One region of the Brevibacillus sp. HB1.4B genome, then DNA from elsewhere that is predicted to be linked to it. Evidence: riboswitches for the same ligand, from Rfam matches in the RefSeq annotation. Region 1 holds a riboswitch; each other region holds the start of a gene.
What was found. Region 1 has a riboswitch for cobalamin ahead of HP398_RS10300 (ABC transporter substrate-binding protein). Riboswitches for the same ligand answer to the same signal wherever they lie in the genome.

Region 1 (6,852 bases):
TAAAATCGGAAGCTGGATGTTGCCCAGACGCTCCGTACAATGATAACGATGTCCGGCAGCGTAAAGGTATTTCAGGCTAGTGGGATCTGTTTTGGAGGCCTGTACCGTCCATTTTTCACGCATTTCTGGGTCAGCGACATGTGAGGAAGCAATCGAACGGGCAAGAAGAGGGACTCCGTGAAGCATCGACATTGCCTGTGCCATCCAAAATCGTCCATGTAAATACAGGTCATTCACTTCGGAAAAGCCGCTCACGAGTATGGCGCCTTTTACAGCATCCGAATAGCGAAGACAATATTCAAGGGCGATGGAAACACCTTGGGAGTACCCCAAAATAAAGGGACGTTCAATGCCGAGTGACTGGACAAGCTTATGGAGCTGTTCTGCCAGCTCCCCAATGGAAAAGGGCTTCTCCATCGGTGAACTGTCGCCATGTCCGGGCAAATCAGGGACAATGATCTGATATGTATCTGCGAGTGTTTGCTGATAAACAAAATTGATAGAGCCGATGCATGGCGCATGGATACACAATAACGGCTGGCCTTTTCCCGATATGTGAAAAGCAAACTGCTTGCCATCCTGATGGACGAGTATTTGTTCCATTTTCATTTTCACCCCACCCTTAGGTTGTCCGATATGAAGTAGATTTTTCATTTGAACTCTTCTTTTTTTGATGGGGAAGTGGTATTCTCGCAATAGAATAATTGGTGAAAGCAGGGTGAAGAAGTTGTTTCAAGAGCGCATTTCGAAGCTCCACACGTTTTTGACAGAGCAAGAGCTGAACGCGGTGTTGATTACCTCCCCTAAGCACGTTTACTATTTGACCGGATTTTTTACAGACCCGCATGAACGTTTTATGGGTCTCGTTATTCCTGCTGAGGGAAAACCTTCTTTGATTGTACCTGCTCTTGATCGTGAGGCAGCCGCAGAGGCTTCGTTCGTTCAAGATATCCATACACATACGGATATCCAAAACCCCTATGAAATCCTCAAGCAAGTGTTGCCAGCGAACTTGACGAAGCTCGGTATTGAAAAAAGTCATATGACTGTCGAGCGCTATGAAGCACTTGGACAAGTTGTTCTGGCGTCGAGCTATGTGGATGTGGAAGAGCCACTGCGTGAAATGCGTTTGATCAAATCGGCGGATGAAGTGGAGCGTTTGAAGCACGCTGTTCAGTTGGTCGAGGAGTCCTTGCGGGAGACCCTGAAAAAAGTCAAGACAGGCATGACCGAGACAGAAATCGTAGCTGAGCTGGAATTCCAGATGAAGCGCTTGGGTGCCGAAGGTCCGTCCTTTACATCCATGGTATTGGCAGGGGAGAAGTCGGCACTGCCACACGGGAAACCAGGAACGCGCCAGGTGCAAGAAGGCGACTTGCTTTTGTTTGATATCGGGGTAGCAGCCAACGGATATGTATCCGATATTACCCGTACCTTTGCTGTAGGCGAGATCAGTGCTCAGCTTCAAGAAATTTACGAGACAGTATTGGCTGCCAACGAAGCGGCCATTGCTGAGATTCGTCCGGGTGTGACTTTTGCGCATTTGGATAAAACCGCTCGCGATGTCATCACCGCAAAAGGCTACGGAGAATACTTCATGCACCGTCTTGGGCATGGACTTGGGATGGATGTACATGAATATCCATCTGTTCACAGCCAGAACCAAGAAGTGCTTCGTCCAGGGATGGTCTTTACGATCGAGCCAGGCATCTATCTGCCAGGTGTAGGCGGAGTGCGGATTGAAGACGATGTATTGGTTACGGAAACGGGCGTTGAAATTCTCACGCAGTTCCCGAAAAAACTGACTACTATCAATGAATGAATAAATCGTAAAAATTGAATACGTATCGAATGGTGCTAGATGGCATATGCCGTCAGCTTAAAAGGGAAGTCCGGTGAGAAACCGGCGCGGTCCCGCCACTGTAACGAGGAGCAACTAGCGAATAGCCACTGTTTTTTGCGAGACAAAAAATGGGAAGGTAGCTGGGTGTGTTGATTCGTAAGCCAGGAGACCTGCCATGCGATCATATACAATCGACCCACGAGGATGGGGCAGATGTGGAAACAGCCTATGAAACGGCGCCTTTGTGCCTGCTTATAGCTATATCTACGTTTGTCATGCACCTCCCGATTGAAATGGGGGGTGCTTTTTTTGTGGAGGATTTCGTTCAACTCATCATATACATACAGAGAAGGGGATTACAGATGTTGAAGACAAACAAACCACATACAGTAATGAAAGGACTAGCTTTCGGTATCATGACAGCTGCCATGCTTTTGGTTTCGGCATGCGGCTCCACTACGACAACACAGGCTCCAGCCAAAACCGAACAAACGGCTGCACCAGCAGCAGAGAGCAAGCCTGTAACACTAACCAATAATGGCATCGAAATGACCTATCCAACAGCACCTGAGCGTGCAGTGACTTTGAACCAACACGTTACCGAAATCATGCTGGCATTGGGCCTGGCTGATAAAATGGTCGGAACTGCATACCTAGACGATAAAATCCTTCCAGAGTTAAAAGCAGATTACGACAAGATTCCGGTACTGTCTGACAAGTATCCTACGAAAGAAGTGCTGCTGGCAGCGAACCCAGACTTCGTGTACGCCGGATGGAAAAGCGGCTTCGGCGAAAAGGGTGTAGGATCGATGCAGGATTTGGAAAAGGTCGGCATCAAATCGTATCTGCAAGCGTCTTCTAGCATGCCTGGCCCGACAATCGACGATGTGTTTGCAGACATTACGAATATTGGACGCATTTTCCGTGTGGAAGACAAAGCCAATGATTTGATTAATAAAATGAAGAGTGAATTGGATCAAACGATTAGTAAAATTGGCAAAGTGGACGAGCCGCTTAAAGTATTCGTGTACGACAACGGAGAAGATAAACCATTCACAGCAGCCAACAACTACATGACGTCCTTAATCAAGACTGCTGGTGGTAAGAACATTTTTGATGACATTCAAAAGGGTTGGGCAGAGGTCAGTTGGGAACAAGTAGTGAGTCGCAATCCTGACGTGATTATTATCGTAGACTACGGTGATAGAACCGTTGAGCAAAAACGCAATTTCCTTTTGACCAAAAAAGAACTGGCGGATATCCCGGCGATTAAAAATCAACGACTAATGGTATTGCCATTGTCCGCGGCTTCTGAAGGCGTTCGAGCACCGATTGCGCTAAAAATTTTGGCGGAAGGACTCTACCCGGATAAATTCAAATAGAGTACACCCCTTTTAAGGGAGGGAATAACACTGCAACAGATCAAGTTACCTTATATCATCATTACTCTACTGGTCGGACTCTTCCTCTCGATTACGTTCGCAGTTACCTTGGGATCAGTGGAGATTAAGCCGACAACGGTATGGAAAATCGCCTTATCAAAAATTCCGATATTGACCCAATGGATTGAGGTGGATTGGTCCAAAGGGGAGCAAACGATTATTTGGGATATTCGCTTTCCGCGTGTACTCTTGGGGGCGATCGTCGGCGCAGGTCTGTCTGTCGTGGGAGTAGCGATCCAGTCGTTGGTTCGCAACTCCCTGGCTGACCCGTATGTGTTAGGTGTATCTTCAGGTGCTTCGGTTGGAGCTACCTCGGTCATTATATTCGGAGCATTCAGCATGTACGGGCAGTATGCGCTATCCTTTGGCGCTTTTACAGGCTCCCTTGTGTCAATCATTCTCATTTTTACGCTATCCCGTATCGGAGGACAAAACTCCACAGTACGCCTGCTCATGGCTGGAATTGCGATATCTGCGATCTTGTCTGCCATTACCAGTCTCCTTGTCTTTTCAGCGCCGAATGAGCATGGAATTGGGACGGTCCTGTTTTGGTTAAGTGGAAGTCTGGCTGGCGGGAAATGGGAGTACCTGACTATTCCTACATTGATTGTCGTCATCTGTCTCATCGTCTTAATGGCCCAATACCGCTCGTTGAATGCGATGCTGATGGGCGAGGAGTCAGCGGGGACATTGGGGGTTAATACGGTACAATTCCGCAAGCTTCTCCTGGTGATCACGGCACTTCTCACGGGGGTAATCGTGTCCATCGCGGGATCAATCGGTTTTGTCGGATTAATGATGCCCCACATCGTCCGTGTGATGGTCGGATCAGATCACAGACGTGTTCTTCCTGTCAGCGCTTTATTTGGCGCGATATTTCTAATCTGGGTTGATGTAGTCGCCAGGCTCGCATTTGCACCGGAAGAGCTGCCAATTGGTATTTTGACAGCGCTGTGTGGAGGTCCATTCTTTATCTGGTTGATGTTGCGGAGTTCTTATTCCTTTGGAGGTAGCGGACGATGAATTTGTTGGTGGAGAATATATCGGTCGAACTGGAGAAAAAGGAAATCCTTCGCAACGTCAGTCTGGAGGTGCGCTCTGGAGAGTTTGTGGGGCTGATCGGGCCGAATGGCAGTGGGAAGTCCACATTGCTAAAAAGCATTTATCGCGTATTGAAGCCGCGTTCGGGATGGATCTCGCTTGATGGCGACGACGTGTATAAGTTAACCTCACGTCAAAACGCTCAGCGAATGGCGGCAGTACGGCAGGAGTCCTCTGTTGAATTCGATTTTTCGGTAACCGAAATCGTGAATATGGGACGTGCTCCGCATAAACGGCTGTTTCAGTCCGATAACGCAGAAGACGCTCGAATTTGTGAAGATGCGCTACAGCGGGTAGGGATGCATACATATGCCGATCGCAGCTTTTTCAGTTTATCGGGTGGGGAGAAGCAGCGGGTGCTGATTGCCAGAGCGTTGGTGCAGCAAGCTGAGTTTCTTGTCCTTGATGAACCGACGAATCATTTGGATGTTCGATACCAATTGCAGGTCATGGATCTGGTCAAAACGCTGGGAATTACGGTCTTGTCTTCGTTGCATGATCTCAATATCGCAGCGATGTACTGTGATCGTCTGTACGTGATCTGTGAGGGGGAAATCGTTACCTCAGGGACGCCGGAGGAAGTCTTGACACCCCAGCTGATTCGGAATGTTTTCGGCGTAGAGACAGAAGTGACGACCCATCCCATTACAGGCAAAAGACATGTGTATTTCTACTCGGAAGCGATCCGTGTGAAACCATCTATCCAGAAGGTAATGAGTGGAGCCAACGGATAGGGGCGGAGTTGAGTTTTCTGTGATTTTCATAAGGGGATGCCTAGTCGGCGTCCTTTTTTGTTAAGGCTACAGTATAAGGATTTCAAATAAATTTTTTATCATACAAAAAATTGTTGAAGAAGAATTTACAGAATAGTATGGTTAAAGAAAGGGATGAAATTGATGACGAGGTGATGGTCTTATGTCCAAAGTAGAGCAGCGTTTAAAAGAGTTAGGGTATGAGTTGCCGCCAGTTCCTCCAACCATGGCGAACTATGTGTCATGTGTACAGACTGGCAATGTCATTTATACATCCGGTGCTGGGTGCTATGTAAATGGAAACCCGATATATCTAGGCAGGCTCGGATCGGATGTGACGATCGAGCAGGGCTACGAGGCTGCAAAGGTCACGGTTCTGAATCTGCTAGCCATTTTGAAAAGCGAGATTGGTGATTTGGATCGAATCACACGGATTGTCAAGCTGTTCGCACTCGTCAGCAGCGCCCCTGATTTCTACGAGCAGCCGCGGGTGGTTAATGGAGCTTCTGATTTCCTCATCGAAATTTTTGGTGAAGCGGGTAAGCATGCGAGAGCGGCAGCTGGGACATCTGTTCTTCCGTTTAACAATCCGATCGAAATTGAGATGATTGTGGAAGTGAACGAGGGGTAATATGAAAAACGTACATCCGATATTAGCAAGCTACATTCCGGTAGTAGGGGGACTGGCACGGACATTTGGCGAGCATTGTGAAGTGGTGTTACATGATCTGACAGGCGATATTTCCTCATCGATCATTGCCATTTCCAACGGCCATGTCAGTGGCAGGCAAATTGGTTCGCCGGTAACGAATTTGGCACTGCAAGCTCTACGTACGGCGAAGGTCAGTGAAGAAGCTTTTGACCTCAACTACCGCAACGACACCATCAAAGGCAAACAGATCAAATCGAGCTCCATTTACATCAAGGATGAGCAAGGAGAAGTCATTGGCAGTCTGTGCATCAATCTTGATATCACTCATCTCGCAATGGCGCAATCATTCATCGAATCGATGATGGTGATCCAAGACAAGCGTGAGGCAGAAAAAGCGGAAGAGAACTTCGCTCCGACTGTCGGGACTTTAATGGAGCAAATGATAGACGATTGCCTGAAACGAACAGGCAAACCAATCGCCCTGATGCAAAAAGAAGAGAAGATTCAATTTATCCACCAGTTGGATGAAATGGGTCTCTTTTTGATCAAAGGAGCCGTGCAATACGTCGCGGATTTGTTGGATATATCCAAATTCACGGTTTACAACTATCTCGATAAGAAAAATCCATAGAACAAGATGGGAGATGACCCGTATGACGGAAGTAACGAGAGAACAGGCGCGCAAATTTCATGACGGTGTTCACGTTCTAGATGGGCATTTTGATCTGCTGATGGATGTGGAGATTCAGCGTGGATACGGTCGAACCAAAATGATCGAGACAGAGTATTTGCCACGGTTCCAGCAGGGTGGCGTGCATTCCATCGTAGCAGCAGTGTTCGTAGAGGATGCGTTTGTACCAGAGATGAGTCTGCGCAAGGCACTCAACCAGATCAGCGCTATGCATGCAGAAGCGGCAGAGTCTCCCGAGCACATCGTCATCGCCAAAAATCTGGATGATTTGCAACGGGCAAGAGCGGAGCAAAAAGTATCGTTCATTCTGTCGTTGGAAGGGGCAGAGCCACTGCATAACGACCTGAGTCTCTTGCGTGTCTTTTATGAGC
Region 2 (6,852 bases), on a different contig from region 1:
CGAGGAAAGCCTCATCCACGATGAGCCACGTGTTGGTCTTACTCGTCCATTCCGCCATTTGGCGAAGCTCATCCGGTTGATACATGATTCCCGTCGGATTGTTTGGCGACCCGACAAATACGAGATCAGACTGCGTAAAAAGAGTGTGCAGCTCTATAGGATCGGGCTTGTACCCGTTCGCTTCCTTCCCGTAGCAGCCAATGACACGGGCACCATACTGCTCGGAAAGTTGCGTGTATTCCGAAAAGCAAGGATATACCACACCAACCGTTTGCGGCGAAAGACCGAGAATGGCCAGTGCCATCGCCTCCGCTGCACCATTGGCAGGCAGCAACCATTCCTCCGGCACTTGCAGCCGCTTCGCCAGCGCACGCCGAAACACACGATGTCCAGGGTCTGGGTAATGCGCTACAGCAGCCAGCGAATCCAGCAGCATCTCACGAACGCTTGCTGGCATCCCCAGCGGATTAATATTGGCACTGTAATCCAGAAACTGCCCGGGCTCTCGACCAAAGCGCTGCGCTGCGGTCAGCAAGTCTCCGCCATGACCGTACTTCTCTATTACACCTGCGCTTGTCAAAACTCTACCCCCAGCACAGCTGGAATCCCTTCATCGTAGTAATGCTTGATTGGCTTCATCTCTGTCACCAAATCTGCGATGTCCAAAATCTCCTGCTTTGCGGCCCGTCCCGTAATCACGAGGTGAATATGACTTGGCCTATTTTGAATCGCTTCCAACACATCGGACAATGGCAACACATCATCAATCGGGAAGCGGTCAATCGCCAATGCATTATTTAGCTCATCCAAAATGACGACATCGTACGCTCCGGAAGAAAGCTTTTCGCTCGCAAACGCCCAAGCTTCTTTCAATGCCTGACGATGCTCCTCCGGTGTTTTCGTCCATGTGAAGCCGACGCCCATTTGCACAATTTCAATGCCCAATTTATCGAAAATAATCTTTTCTCCGTATGTACGCTCTGGCGACTTGATGAATTGAACCATCAGCACCTTTTTCCCGCGCCCTGTCGCCCGCACAGCCAACCCGACTGCTGCTGTCGTTTTTCCTTTGCCGTCTCCTGTGTAAACGAGGGTCAATCCTCGCTTCTTATCGTTTTTCTCCATCGTGACCACCTCAAAAAGTGACGTATTTTACTCCGCTGTTTCCTCCAAATACTTTCCGAAGCATAAAAAAAGCGCTCTGTTTCCCCCAGTACGTAAGGAAAAACAAAGCGCGGATAGCTGAAAAGCAACAATCCTCACCTCTTCCTTTGACCCGAAGGAAATCAGTGTAAACATAAAAACAGGCAGGTCTCCTGGCTCGAGGATCATCGCTCTTCTTCTCCTTCCCGCTCCCGAATGGGCAGTGGATGGCATGATGCCTTGAAGAACAGCTACTCTCTTACAGTGGCGGGACCGCGTTGGCTTTTCACCAAACTTCCCTTTTAACCTTGCTCCTGCGAATCGGTTTCGCAAAAACAAGGACCTGTTTCTCTTCCATATGTAAATGTCGTTCGTTTCGTTGACAAGCACTTGCTTTAATAATAGCAAAAGCTACCGAGGATTCAAGCAAAAGCTGCTGATTCGTCGCTGGTGACTATTAGCAGAAAATTTAAGATAATGACCGTTTACATGCCTGATGTTTTTCGTTACCCTATTGGCAAAACAATCGAAAGTGGTGTGCAGTCATGCTATTTCCTCCGATTCCAAAAATACCAGACATGGTCCTGCCCAGCCCACTGCCGATCAAGGAATGCGGCGAACCGATGATTCCCCTCTCTTCCCTTTCAGCTCAAATCACAGTCTATCCAGCCTACTACCACAAGGGCTATGCCGGAACACAGCCAGAAGCCTTTTTGCGAGAAGGGGCAGCACACAAGCTCGCCACGGCAGCCGCGCAACTGCCTGTTGGCTACAAGCTCGTCGTGTTGGACGGCTGGCGCTCATTTGAGGTACAGGCATCCTTGTATGATCGTTTCCGTGAAGCCTTGCTATTACAAGGCTGGCAGGAAGGACCCGCCCTCACGGAAGAATTGAGCAAATTCGTCGCTTATCCAACAACAGACCTCTCCAAACCGTCCCCTCACCTATCCGGCGGTGCAGTGGATCTAACTATCGCAGGGCCTGATGGCTGGCTGGAGATGGGGACCGTCTTCGATGATTTCAGTGAACTGGCTTCCACTCGCTATTATGAAGAGCTGGCACAGTCTAAGCAAAAAGACATCGAAATTCGAGACAATCGCCGACTGCTTTATCATTTGATGACGGCTGCCGGATTCGTCAACTATCCGAAAGAATGGTGGCATTTCGAATACGGAACGCGCACTTGGGGACAAAAAACGCAGAAAGAGCCGATTTATGGCGGGGTTTTGTCGATGTAACCACAAATAATCGAGCAAGGCATGAGCCCGGTCGATACCGTACTCATGCCCAGATGGCCGCCCACTCTTCAAACTCAACAAATTCCTGTACCTCTTAGGTCACTGGTATTTCAGAAGATGCTGCTGAAACCAAAAGGCTTTTGTTGTATTCAGGTGACAATACAATATTTGTATAAGTTCCGTGCCCTGACACATAGTGATAGGAATGCTCGACGCCTGCTGGGATAAAAATAGCTGCTGGACTCTCAACAGTCTTCTCTTCTTCACCAAGTTGAACATGACACACCAGACCAGTGCCATCAGGTGCATCTCCCCAAAAGAGGAAGGCACTGTCACAATGATGCGCATGTCTGTCTACATGTTTTTCAGGAATACCGGACAAATCGCATAATCCAAATATCCTTTGGATCACATAGAATGAGGCTCGCTCATCAACACGCGAATCCATCATAACCCAGCGTATCCCTGGACCGTCACGATGATACTGTAGCTCTGAAGCACCTTTTGGAAACGGCTTTCCTACCTGTAAGGAAACAGGCAGCTTTGGGCTTCCTAATGGAGGACGCTTTTCTTCGAGAAGCCGTGTTCTTCCAATTGTTTCGGGAGGAAATGGCTCATACGCTTTGGAATTCCTCTTTACGGCTTGGACATGGTAAGCCGATGTATGCGTAAAAGCATTTTGCCCAGCGATAGGGCGCAGTCCGTCCGGTCTATACCCTGTCGTCAGACGTATCGCTTGTACAAGCTCGGGAATTCTATCCAAAGAATAACGATGATCATTTCGAAGCTTTTGCAACGCAACAGTAAGCTGGATCAAGTCAGTAATACCAGCTCTTTCGCCGATTCCTAAAATTGTCGCATCAATGACAGAAGCGCCTGCATCAATAGCCGCCAGCGCATTCGCTTGAGCAAGACCAAGATCATTATGCAGATGAACTTCAATTTCGCATCCAAATTCCTCAATGGCACGAGTTACAATTTTTTTGCATGTATCAGGCTCCCATATCCCGACAGTATCTGCCAAACTAATGCGATCTGCGCCTGCCTGCAAAGCAACATGACCTAAGCTGGATATCTTTTCCCACTCTGTCCGTGAAGCGTCTTCAATCGTGAATCTAACCTGTAAGCCAAGCTTTTTTGCTTCGATAACAGCTTGTTGGACTTTCTCTTGTATATAGCTTTCCTGGTGATGACTGAATTTGGTTTGGATAGACACATCATTAATGGAAGCCCAAATCCCCACCCAGTCTGCTTTGGCGCGCTTTACTGCATGTACTTCTTCAACAGTAGCTCTCGCATGCATTAATATTTGTGCTCGTCTTGCCGATTGAGCCACTTTTCGGCAGATTTCTTCATCCACGGCAGAAATTCCAGGATGGCCCACTTCTATGAGGTCTATCTGATAGCTTTCCAAGAGATGCAGGATGCGAATCTTGTCTTCGCATGTGAAGCGCACGCCTGATTGCTGCTCTCCTTCTCGCAGTGTTGCATCCAAAATTTGAAACGGCTTCATTTCCAGCACATCCTTACGGGTTTACTTCCTTTTTCAGGAATTCGTCTGTTTCACGCAAGAGTTGATCACGATTTTTTTCATACAACACCCAATGTGTTGCATCTTTGATAACCACTTCTTGTTTTGCAGATGCATGGGTCAGCTTATGGAAGAGGGACTTATCGGCAAAAAAGTCCAGATCTCCTCGAATGATCAACACTGGCGTCGAAATTTTCGTTGCATCAAAAATGGGTCTGTCCGTCCAGATGTAATACAGATCTACCAAAGGTCCCATTGGACGGCGGATGGATTGTTCAGGTTGCTTGCTCCTGTTAGGATCAGAGTTTACGAAGACCTTGGATACAGCATTCATTGCCTCACCGGAAACCAGATCACGTTTATCTAGCATCATGTGCCAATGGTGCATGGCCTTGTCAAACTGGACAACCTGGTACGCTGGTAATTGGGGATTGATTTCACCTGCCTTCCCTTTTGCTTCAAATGGAGTTGCCATCAAAGGCAAAGAAAAACCATGCATAACACCATAAAGCACGAGTTTTTCAATATCATCGGAATGTTCAGTCGCGTACATCCCCGCAACAACTCCACCCCAAGACCATCCTACGATACTGATTTTATCTACTTGTCGCGTTTTCTTTATGTGCTGGACGACAGCCTCCAGATCTTTTACCGCCTCAGTGGCACGGACGACAGGAGCATTCTTTACAGGTGGTTGATCCATCTCAACTGGTCGGGTAGAATGCCCAAACCCTCGGAAGTCCATCGCCCATGTGTCGTAACCTTGCTTTGCGTATTCCTCCATCCAGGAGTATCCCGGAACATCAAATGCTTGGGCGGTAGGTACGCTAAACGGTTCAAGAAACAATACAACCTCATTATTGGTGAACTTTTCCTTGTTTTTGGTACTCATATGCCTCACATATAAGGAGACGTCCTGATCGATACTTGGCACTTTCAGCTCTTCCGTTACGATCTCACTGGTTGATTCCACTACGGATTGAGCTTGTGTTGTACTATTTTGATTGGGGGAATCAGGAGTTGAACACCCTTGAACAAGCAGCCCTAAAGATATGACTAGCATAAGAAAATGATTTTTCATTTGATGATTGAGATTCATAGTTTGGCACTTCTTTCAAAGTAGATTTAGAGGGTGCTAGAAATTGAAGATTCTTGACAGCAACGCAATGCATCCTGCTGCAATGATTAAGCCTGCAGGCAACCCATTTGTCAGTAGCACTGCCAAAAGTGTTCCAAGTGTTACGCCTATGAAAACAACCGGTTGATCTGGCAAAATACTTAAGCCTTTTCCCCCGACATAAGAGATGATAAAACCTGCTAAAATGGCTATCGTTGCTTTCCAACTGACCATTTCCTTGCCAAGGGAGATGAAATCATATTTTCCTTTGGCAATCGGAATCAACAAGAATACCATTAGACAAAACAGACCCACATGGAAAATTGGTTTTTGGATTGCATCCATGACAGGCACTGCTTTTAGCAAAGATAATCCGAGCAGCAAGAGGGAAGCGTAGACGAGAACCAGATCCTTTGCCACTAATGACAAGAGGGCGATTACCAGTAAGATAATGGTGGTATGCAACATAGGAGTCCTTATAGTAGCGTGTTATCCCAGCTTCCCTCTGCCGGGGCTTCCACCTGTACCATTTGGACGGAAGCTAAATTGACTTTGACTAAATTGGGAGCAACGGCTGGCAATAGGTCTGGTCTCTGAATGATTAGTTTGAATGCCTCAAAGCTAGCCAATACGCCGACGATATTCGCTACCGGAGCAAGCACTGCCCATGGAGCCTCTCTCTTTACATAGGCATCTGCCCATTCAGGCAAAGCGCCTTGCGATACGGAATACTTTGCACGCTCGTCTTTGATCTGATTAATTTTTTCACGCATCTCTGGCGTGAGAGGCTGTTGATAGGAAGGGTGTCTCATGGCGACCTCATAGGGCAAGGAGTCGGGTGTCATGCACATGACTCCTCCGCGGAAAGGTGGTGTTACCGCAATCCAGATGGAGGGAATACCCATATCGGCTGCTGTTCTATGGATGATTACCCGTGCAACCAGATTATCCGTAGCATCTACAATCACATCTGTATCACCCAGCAGATCATGTGCATTTTCTTCGGTAACAAACTCCCTTGTTACCTTTACTTCCAGCTCTGGATTGATATCGTGAAGTATTTCCTTCGCTACTTCCGCCTTGGGAGAGTTGATTTTGCTGACAAAGCTGAGCATTTGGCGGTTGAGATTACTTTCCTCAAACGAGTCTTGATCGATGACATGTAGCTTCCCTACACCCATCCGGGCGAGTTGAATCAATGTGATTCCTCCCACGCCGCCTGCACCTACCACCGTTACTCTAGCATTTCGCAGTTTGGCTTGCTCCTCACTCGTAATGATTCCGAAATTGCGGGTAAAACTGTTGTTATATAATTCGTTATTTTCTATCAATGACATACAATCATCTCCTTCGTTCTTTCAAAATCGTTATAGTGTTGCATAGTTCCACGTTCCATCAGGGGGAGTTGTCACTTTTACCGGTGTGTCCGTATCTAGATTAATGAGAACTCCTTTGGGTGCACGTGCCAACGGTTCTCTGCCCGTCAAGATTTGCACAGCTTCATGAAAGCTGAAAAGCGCTATGAGATGGGCACGAACTGGTGTAATAATCCAGCCAGCCTTTCCCTCACAAAAATCCTCTGCCCATTCCTTTGGAGCTCCTTCTTTGACAGAGTGCCAGGCCCTGGCTTTTTTTATGTCAGCAATCTCTTGGCGTAACGCTTCATTGGTCAACTTTTCCCCTGCTCCTGGAATGTTCAATGCTGTTTCGTACGAGATGCCGTCTGGAAAAAAGGAAGAGACAAACCCGCGGGTTGGGGGGCTCCCTGACATGCCCACGCTTGGTATGCCCAACTCACGCGCGGTCCGGTGGATGATGACGCG
Region 3 (6,852 bases), on a different contig from region 1:
TTGAAAGCTACTCCCTTCCATTTTTAAGCGTATGACTTCATCTTGGGAGATTCCAAGAAATAGGAGCAATCCTTGTCCATCATTCCCACTACCTAATAGACCCAGCTTTTTAATATCACGAAGCTGCCATTCCCTTCGTACTGCTTTCAAGTTCTCATTCATCACGATACAAACAAGTGCATCCTGCTTGACGAGAAAGACTTTGTTTCCCGGCTGTACATTCGTCCAACTTTCAAAATCCTTATACAAAGCGTTGACAATATCTTTTGAAGTAATAATTCCAATTTCCTCTAATTCAAACAAGGAAGCATCATCAATTTTCGTATGGAGCGAAATTCGTCTTTTAAAAGTGTACTGAAGTACTAAAATACCAATGACTCCGAAAGAAATCGCATAAAAAGTCGATAACTTTAGTAGAACGCAAACAAGAATAAGTCCCGCTAGCCCATACTGGCTATATGTAATCTGCTTAATCTTTTGCTCCCCAGTCTTACGGAAAAACGAAAATCCTTTTCCAGGTTGATAATCCGTTAATTGATTTTGTAGCATTTTCTTAAATTTCCCAATCCCCCAAATGCCACCAATTACAAATAACAAACCAATAAGAATAAGAATGACATTTCCAGCAAAAATGCCTACAATAGTAAAAAGGCCAAAAATAATGACACTTTTCCATAACGTCTTAATTTTGGCGTTAATTTCTTTGACAGTCTCATCTTGTGTATCCATATAGGTCCCCCCTCTATCATTATGCTATTATATTACTTTTTTCCCATATAACACAAAATGTTCTTGCTATTAATCGGCACGCTGAGCATGACAGCGTTTTTTTTGCATGCAAAAAATCGTTTATGATAAGCTATCTTCCAATTGGAAAAGCAGGAGGAAACAATCATGCAAAAAACAACAAGCGCAAATGCGATACGCACCCTTTATGAGCAACTCATCACAGGCTGGAATGATCGCAGTGCTACTGGTATGTCCACTCCTTTTGCGACAGAAGGTGAATTGATTGGCTTTGATGGCAGTCAGATCATTGGGCGTGACGAGATTTTCAGTCATCTCGACGAAATTTTCTCCCATCATCAAACTCCTCCCTTTGTCTATAAAATCCGGTCGGTACGGTTGTTGAGCGAAGAAGTTGGTATCGTCCGAGCAATAGCAGGCATGATTCCACCAGGAAAAAGCGAGTTGGACCCCGCATTGAATACGCATCAGACGCTCGTAGCGGCAAAGCAAGGAGACAAATGGGAAGTCACACTCTTTCAAAATACCCCTGCTCAGTTTCACGGTAGACCCGAGTTAGTCGAGCAGTTTACAGAAGAGCTGCGGCAAGGGTTGCTCTAAGGAGGGACTTACGCATCATGCATCATGCATCATGCAGTATGCGTTTTACGAAATGGAAGTCATTTTGAATGTTTGAAAATGGTGTATGAATGCGAATAAAGATGCCTCCAGTAACCTGTTGCATACAAGGTCAATGGAGGCATCGTCTTCTTTACATCTCTACCTTACGCTTTCTTCTCAATCCATGGCGTTCCTTTGCTTTTTCATACTGTATGCGCTCTTCTTCTGTATCAGGAATGACACCAGGTACGATCGTCGGCTTTCCTTGATCGTCGAGGGCAATCATCGTCAGATACGCGCGTGCTGTCATGCGCTTTTCCCCCGTCAACAAGTTCTCCGCTTCCACTCTCACGAATACCTCCATCGATGTCTTATGGGTCCAGGTGACATAGGCCTCCAGGTTGATCGCTTCCCCTGTTTTGATTGGTGCGAGAAAATCGAAGGAATCACTGGACGCAGTGACAACAGGTTTACGGCAATGTCGCATGGCTGCGATGCAGGCGATCTTGTCTACATATGCCATGACTTTCCCGCCGAAAATGGTATGGTGGTGATTGGTATCCGGTGGCAAGACGAGATCAGTCAAAAAGGTTCTCGATTGTTGGATCGGTCGTGCTTCCGTCATCATTTGTGTGGCTCCTCTCATCGTGTGCACCTTCCCTACTGGGATGTCAAACGATTCCGAATCGCCTTCGTTGCCGCAACCATGTTTCGTAATGACTGAACGGTTTCTTCTCTCCCTCTTGTCTTCAGCCCGCAATCCGGGTTAATCCAAAATTGATCGGGTGGAAGTACTTGTACACCCCGTGCTACCATATCTTCCATTTCTGAGACTGCTGGAATTCGGGGGCTATGGATATCATATACGCCGAGCCCGATGCCTTTGTCATACGTACCTGTTTCGAACACAGACACGAGCTCTCCGTGGCTGCGGGAAGTCTCAATCGAAATTACATCGGCATCGAGTTCGCTGATGACATCCATAAAATCATGGAATTCGCAATAGCACATATGGGTATGAATTTGGGTACTTGGCGCAACGGTAGAGGTCGCTAGACGAAACGCTCTGACGGCCCATTCGAGATAAGCTGCTTGCTCTTCTTTTTTGAGCGGCAATCCTTCGCGAAGTGCTGGCTCATCGACTTGGATCATGAGAATACCCGCCTCTTCCAAGGCTTCTACTTCTTTTCGCAATGCCAAGGCGATTTGCTCGCACACTTCTTGTCTGGAGACATCGACCCGCGCGAACGACCAATTCAAAATGGTCGCTGGACCAGTTAACATACCCTTCATTGGTTTGTCCGTCAATGATTTTGCATACACACTTTCTTTGACTGTCATTGGTGCAACAAACTCCACATCTCCGTAAATAACAGGTGGCTTTACGCAACGGGAGCCATACGACTGCACCCAGCCATTTTTCGTGAACAAAAAGCCATCGAGCTTTTCTCCAAAATATTCGACCATATCTGTTCGTTCGAACTCCCCATGGACGAGGACATCCAGACCGAGCTCTTCTTGTATATCGATCCATTCCTTGATTTGCGCTTGAATGAAAGCATCATATTGCTCCGCTGCCCAGTTACCTTTTTTAAACTGTTGTCGGGCTTGGCGAACCTCTGACGTCTGCGGGAAGCTACCAATTGTGGTCGTTGGCAGCAGTGGCAACTTCCACGTATTTTGTTGAATCTCACGACGTTCTTGGTATGGAACGCTTCTTTCAGGTTTTCCAGCTGCCATTTGGCGTAGCTCATTCTTCACTTCTTGACGATTCCTCGCTGGGGATAGTGCCAGCTTGAGCAAGTCCGTTTCATTTTGAGCAATCTCTTTTGAGATGACATACTTACCATATCGGAATCCTCGGACTAAAAGCTGAACTTCCCCCAACTTTTCATCCGCAAATGCCAATGCAGGCATGACTTCCTCAGGCAAGTCCTTCTCTGCTTCAACCGATACTGGTACGTGCAATAAGCTACTGGACGGCTGCAACCACAGCTTTTCGAGTGGAACAATCTCGGAAATTTCTTTGACTAGTTCCCACTTCTCCTCAATCGATGCACGCCATATGTTTCGACCGTCGATGATTCCCGCTGCGAGAATCTTGTCTGCTGGAAACCCGTGTGTTTTGAGATTGGTCAGATTACGCTTCGCTCCGTGTACAAAATCAAGACCGATTCCTTTTACCGGTAAGAAAACTAGCTCCTCATACCAATCCACCGCTTCAAAATAAGTTTGCAGCATGCACTGGATATGCGGTAGTGCTTGACCGATTTGCGTATAGATACGTTTGATGATGGCGCGATCACGCACCGAGACATCCAGTACAAATGCAGGCTCATCGATTTGCACCCATTCCACGCCGTGTAGCTCCAACTCCCGGAGAACGTCTATGTAAAGCGGAACGAGTTGATCCACGATGGGCTCAAATTCGTTTTTCTCATATCCTTTGGACAATTTGACAAACGTATACGGACCTACAATGACAGGCTTTCCGATGATTCCAAACTTTTCTTTGGCCTCCAAATATGCCTGGAGAGGCTTGTTCTCCGTAATGACTGGTTGACGTTCACCGAACTCCGGGACGATATAATGGTAGTTCGTGTTAAACCATTTCGTCATTTCACTGGCGACAGCTTCCTTCGAACCGCGAGCCATGGCGAAGTATGTGGCTAACGAAACCGGGCCACCCTCGTATTCATAACGCTTGGGGACCATTCCAAACATCACAGCCATATCCAGCATGTGATCGTAGTACGTAAAGTCACCCACAGGGATCAGCTCGACCCCTTTTTCCTGCTGACTCAGTAGATGTTGTTGACGGATTTGTTCCATTTGCTGCTCCAAGCCCACCTCACCGATAGTGCCTGCCCAAAATGCTTCCAATGCCTTTTTCCACTCGCGGTTCTTCCCGATCCGTGGATATCCCAAATTGCTGCTTTTCATGAGCTTCCTCTCCATTCTTTATTCGATCTTGACTTGAATCCGCCCAATAAAAAAAGCATCTCCAACGATCAAAAAGAACGTTAGAAATGCCAAATAAGCACTGAGATCACAGCATCCTAACACCTCCCTATCTCCCGTAGGTTAAGCAGTGTCGTCGAAACAGGCAGGTCTCCTGACTTTGGGATCATCATCTGCACATGCCTTCCCAATCCGTTTGGATCAGTGGCTGAAAAATGTGCCGACTCCCCTCATACAGTGGCGGGACCGTGTCGGATTCTCACCGACTTCCCTTTTCATCCTTGGTCCATCTTGATGACCAAAGAACCTGTTTCCACTCTTATGAAATTGTCATGGTTCTGTGAAGTGCCCCCCATAAATTAGCAGGGCAGCATACTGTTCATACAGTAACACAGAATCCATTTTTTGTCATACTAAAATTTAAAATCATCATCGGTCAACGGCTCTACGTTTAGCGTACGGACATAGCCATTTCCTTTTTTCGAGAAGAAGTCATGCTGCTTCGTCTGCGTGCGAATGCCGTTCAGTACGATCGGGTTCACTTCTTCCTCTGGGAATAACGGGTCCAGCCCCAGATTCATCAATGCTTTGTTCGCGTTGTAACGCACGTACACATGAACCTCGTCAGCCAATCCGATTTCCGTATACAACGAAGTCGTATAGGCCTCTTCATTTTCTTGCAGCTCATGCAAAAGGGCATACAGCTCCTCTTTTGCTGCGGTCTGCTCGACCACACTCAGACCTTGATATACTTCTTGCGCAAGAACGCCGACATAGAGTCCGTGGATGCTCTCGTCGCGAACAATCAGGTCGATAATTTCCCCGCTGCTAGTCATCTTTCCTTGCCCCGCCAAATAGAGCGGATAGAAGAAGCCGCTGTAAAACAGATAGCTTTCCAGGAAGACAGAGGCTACCATCGCCATGTACAAGTCTTTCGGTTTCTCAATTTCTTGATAGCGTTTCGAGATGAGGGCCGCTTTCTTTTGCAGATGCGGATTGTTTTCCACCCACGAAAAAATACCGTCAATCTCTTCTGTCGATGCCAGCGTTGTAAAAATACTGCTGTACGATTTGGCATGGATTTGCTCCATCATGCCCATGAAGGCGAGAACCGCTTTTCTTTGCAGTCCATCGACATGCTCCATGATCTTCGGCATCCCTACTCCACCCTGGACCGTATCCAGCAAGGTGAGACCGCCCAATACTTTTTTATACGTGTCCCGTTCAGTCGCACTGAGCTCCATCCAGGACATCTTGTCATCTGACAGTGGTATCTCATCATCCGTCCAGAACTGCATGATGTTCTGATTCCAAAACGTCATCGTAAAATCGTCGTCCGGCCTGTTCCAATTGACTGCTTTCATATGGCGTTCCTCTTCTCTTTTTGCTTGATGCTTTTCCTTTTATGAAGCTCGTTCACTAAATCGCGCAGCTAATGCACTCTTCTACAGTCAAATGCTTCGTACGCGTATAGTAGAGTGACTTCAGACCTTTTTTCGCTGCGTAAATGTAATAGCGAGCCAGTTCTCTGGTTGAAATATTGCTGTTCACGTGCAGCACAGTCGAAATTCCTTGGTCAATGTGCTCTTGAATTTCGGCAATCAGATCAATCACTTTGAATTGATCGATCACATACGCCGACTTGTAGTAAAAATAGTTTTCCTGCGACAAGTACGGCATCGGGTAATACGTCGTAGAGTTAGCATATGTTCTCGTTTCGATATGCTCAACGATTGGCATCACACTAGAAGTCGCATTCTGAATGTAGGAAATACTCTGAGTCGGTGCAATTGCCAAACGGTACGCATGGTAGACGCCATGCTTTTGCACCTTTTGCTGTAGTTCCGCCCAATCCTCTGACGTCGGAATGTGCATTCCTTCAAAGAGAAGCTTTGCTTTTTCCGTCCGCGGGCTGTAATCGTTCGTCAAATACTTGTTAAAATAAGTGCCTTTTGCATATTCCGATTGTTCAAAGCCCAAGAAGGTCTTGCCTGTTTCCTTGGCAATTTCCATGCTTTTTTCCAAGGAGTAGAAGTTCATCATCATGAAAAACGTACGAGCGAAATCCTTGGCTTCTTCACTTTCGTAAGCGATTCTGTTCTTTGCCAGATAACCGTTCAGGTTCATCGCACCGAGACCTACTGAGTGCAGCTCACTGTTTGCCTTTTGAACGCCTGGAGCGTTTTCTACACGCGTCATGTCACTCACGGCTGTAATGGCTTCGATTCCTTCGTGGACGGATTCACGGATCATTTTGCGTTCCATCACGTTGACGATATTGAGCGATGCCAAATTGCAGCTAATATCGCGACGGATGATATCCATCTCGCCGTAATTGGTAATCGTCGAAGTCTCCTGCAATTGGAAGATTTCCGTGCACAGGTTGGACATTTTCACCGAACCGAGATCTTTCAGTGCATGGTTGTTGTTCGCATTCGTTTTGTTCATGATGTACGGATAGCCCGATTCCATTTGAATCATCGCGATTTTGGTCAACATCTCGCGTGCGCTCATCACGGTCTTTTTCTTGATGCGATCGTTTGC

Region 2: linked by a shared signal. The riboswitch ahead of cobO (cob(I)yrinic acid a,c-diamide adenosyltransferase) and the one ahead of HP398_RS10300 (ABC transporter substrate-binding protein) in region 1 are both predicted to bind cobalamin.
Region 3: linked by a shared signal. The riboswitch ahead of metE (5-methyltetrahydropteroyltriglutamate--homocysteine S-methyltransferase) and the one ahead of HP398_RS10300 (ABC transporter substrate-binding protein) in region 1 are both predicted to bind cobalamin.

Annotation. Positions count from the first base shown of each region.
Region 1 covers NZ_JABSUT010000003.1:491,460-498,311, forward strand. Annotated here, with positions in the region: gene HP398_RS10290 (alpha/beta fold hydrolase) at 1-654, opposite strand, end outside; gene HP398_RS10295 (M24 family metallopeptidase) at 728-1,822, shown strand; cobalamin riboswitch at 1,836-2,035, shown strand; gene HP398_RS10300 (ABC transporter substrate-binding protein) at 2,206-3,225, shown strand; gene HP398_RS10305 (FecCD family ABC transporter permease) at 3,250-4,308, shown strand; gene HP398_RS10310 (heme ABC transporter ATP-binding protein) at 4,305-5,120, shown strand; gene HP398_RS10315 (RidA family protein) at 5,302-5,769, shown strand; gene HP398_RS10320 (helix-turn-helix transcriptional regulator) at 5,771-6,421, shown strand; gene HP398_RS10325 (dipeptidase) at 6,444-6,852, shown strand, end outside.
Region 2 covers NZ_JABSUT010000006.1:216,685-223,536, forward strand. Annotated here, with positions in the region: gene cobD (threonine-phosphate decarboxylase CobD) at 1-580, opposite strand, end outside; gene cobO (cob(I)yrinic acid a,c-diamide adenosyltransferase) at 577-1,125, opposite strand; cobalamin riboswitch at 1,290-1,505, opposite strand; gene HP398_RS16740 (M15 family metallopeptidase) at 1,689-2,381, shown strand; gene HP398_RS16745 (LeuA family protein) at 2,476-3,894, opposite strand; gene HP398_RS16750 (alpha/beta hydrolase) at 3,908-5,011, opposite strand; gene HP398_RS16755 (DUF441 domain-containing protein) at 5,048-5,497, opposite strand; gene HP398_RS16760 (HesA/MoeB/ThiF family protein) at 5,506-6,366, opposite strand; gene HP398_RS16765 (HesA/MoeB/ThiF family protein) at 6,397-6,852, opposite strand, start outside.
Region 3 covers NZ_JABSUT010000009.1:58,953-65,804, forward strand. Annotated here, with positions in the region: gene HP398_RS20985 (hypothetical protein) at 1-729, opposite strand, end outside; gene HP398_RS20990 (SgcJ/EcaC family oxidoreductase) at 895-1,347, shown strand; gene HP398_RS20995 (acyl-CoA thioesterase) at 1,499-1,975, opposite strand; gene metE (5-methyltetrahydropteroyltriglutamate--homocysteine S-methyltransferase) at 2,008-4,290, opposite strand; cobalamin riboswitch at 4,436-4,634, opposite strand; gene nrdF (class 1b ribonucleoside-diphosphate reductase subunit beta) at 4,722-5,672, opposite strand; gene nrdE (class 1b ribonucleoside-diphosphate reductase subunit alpha) at 5,728-6,852, opposite strand, start outside.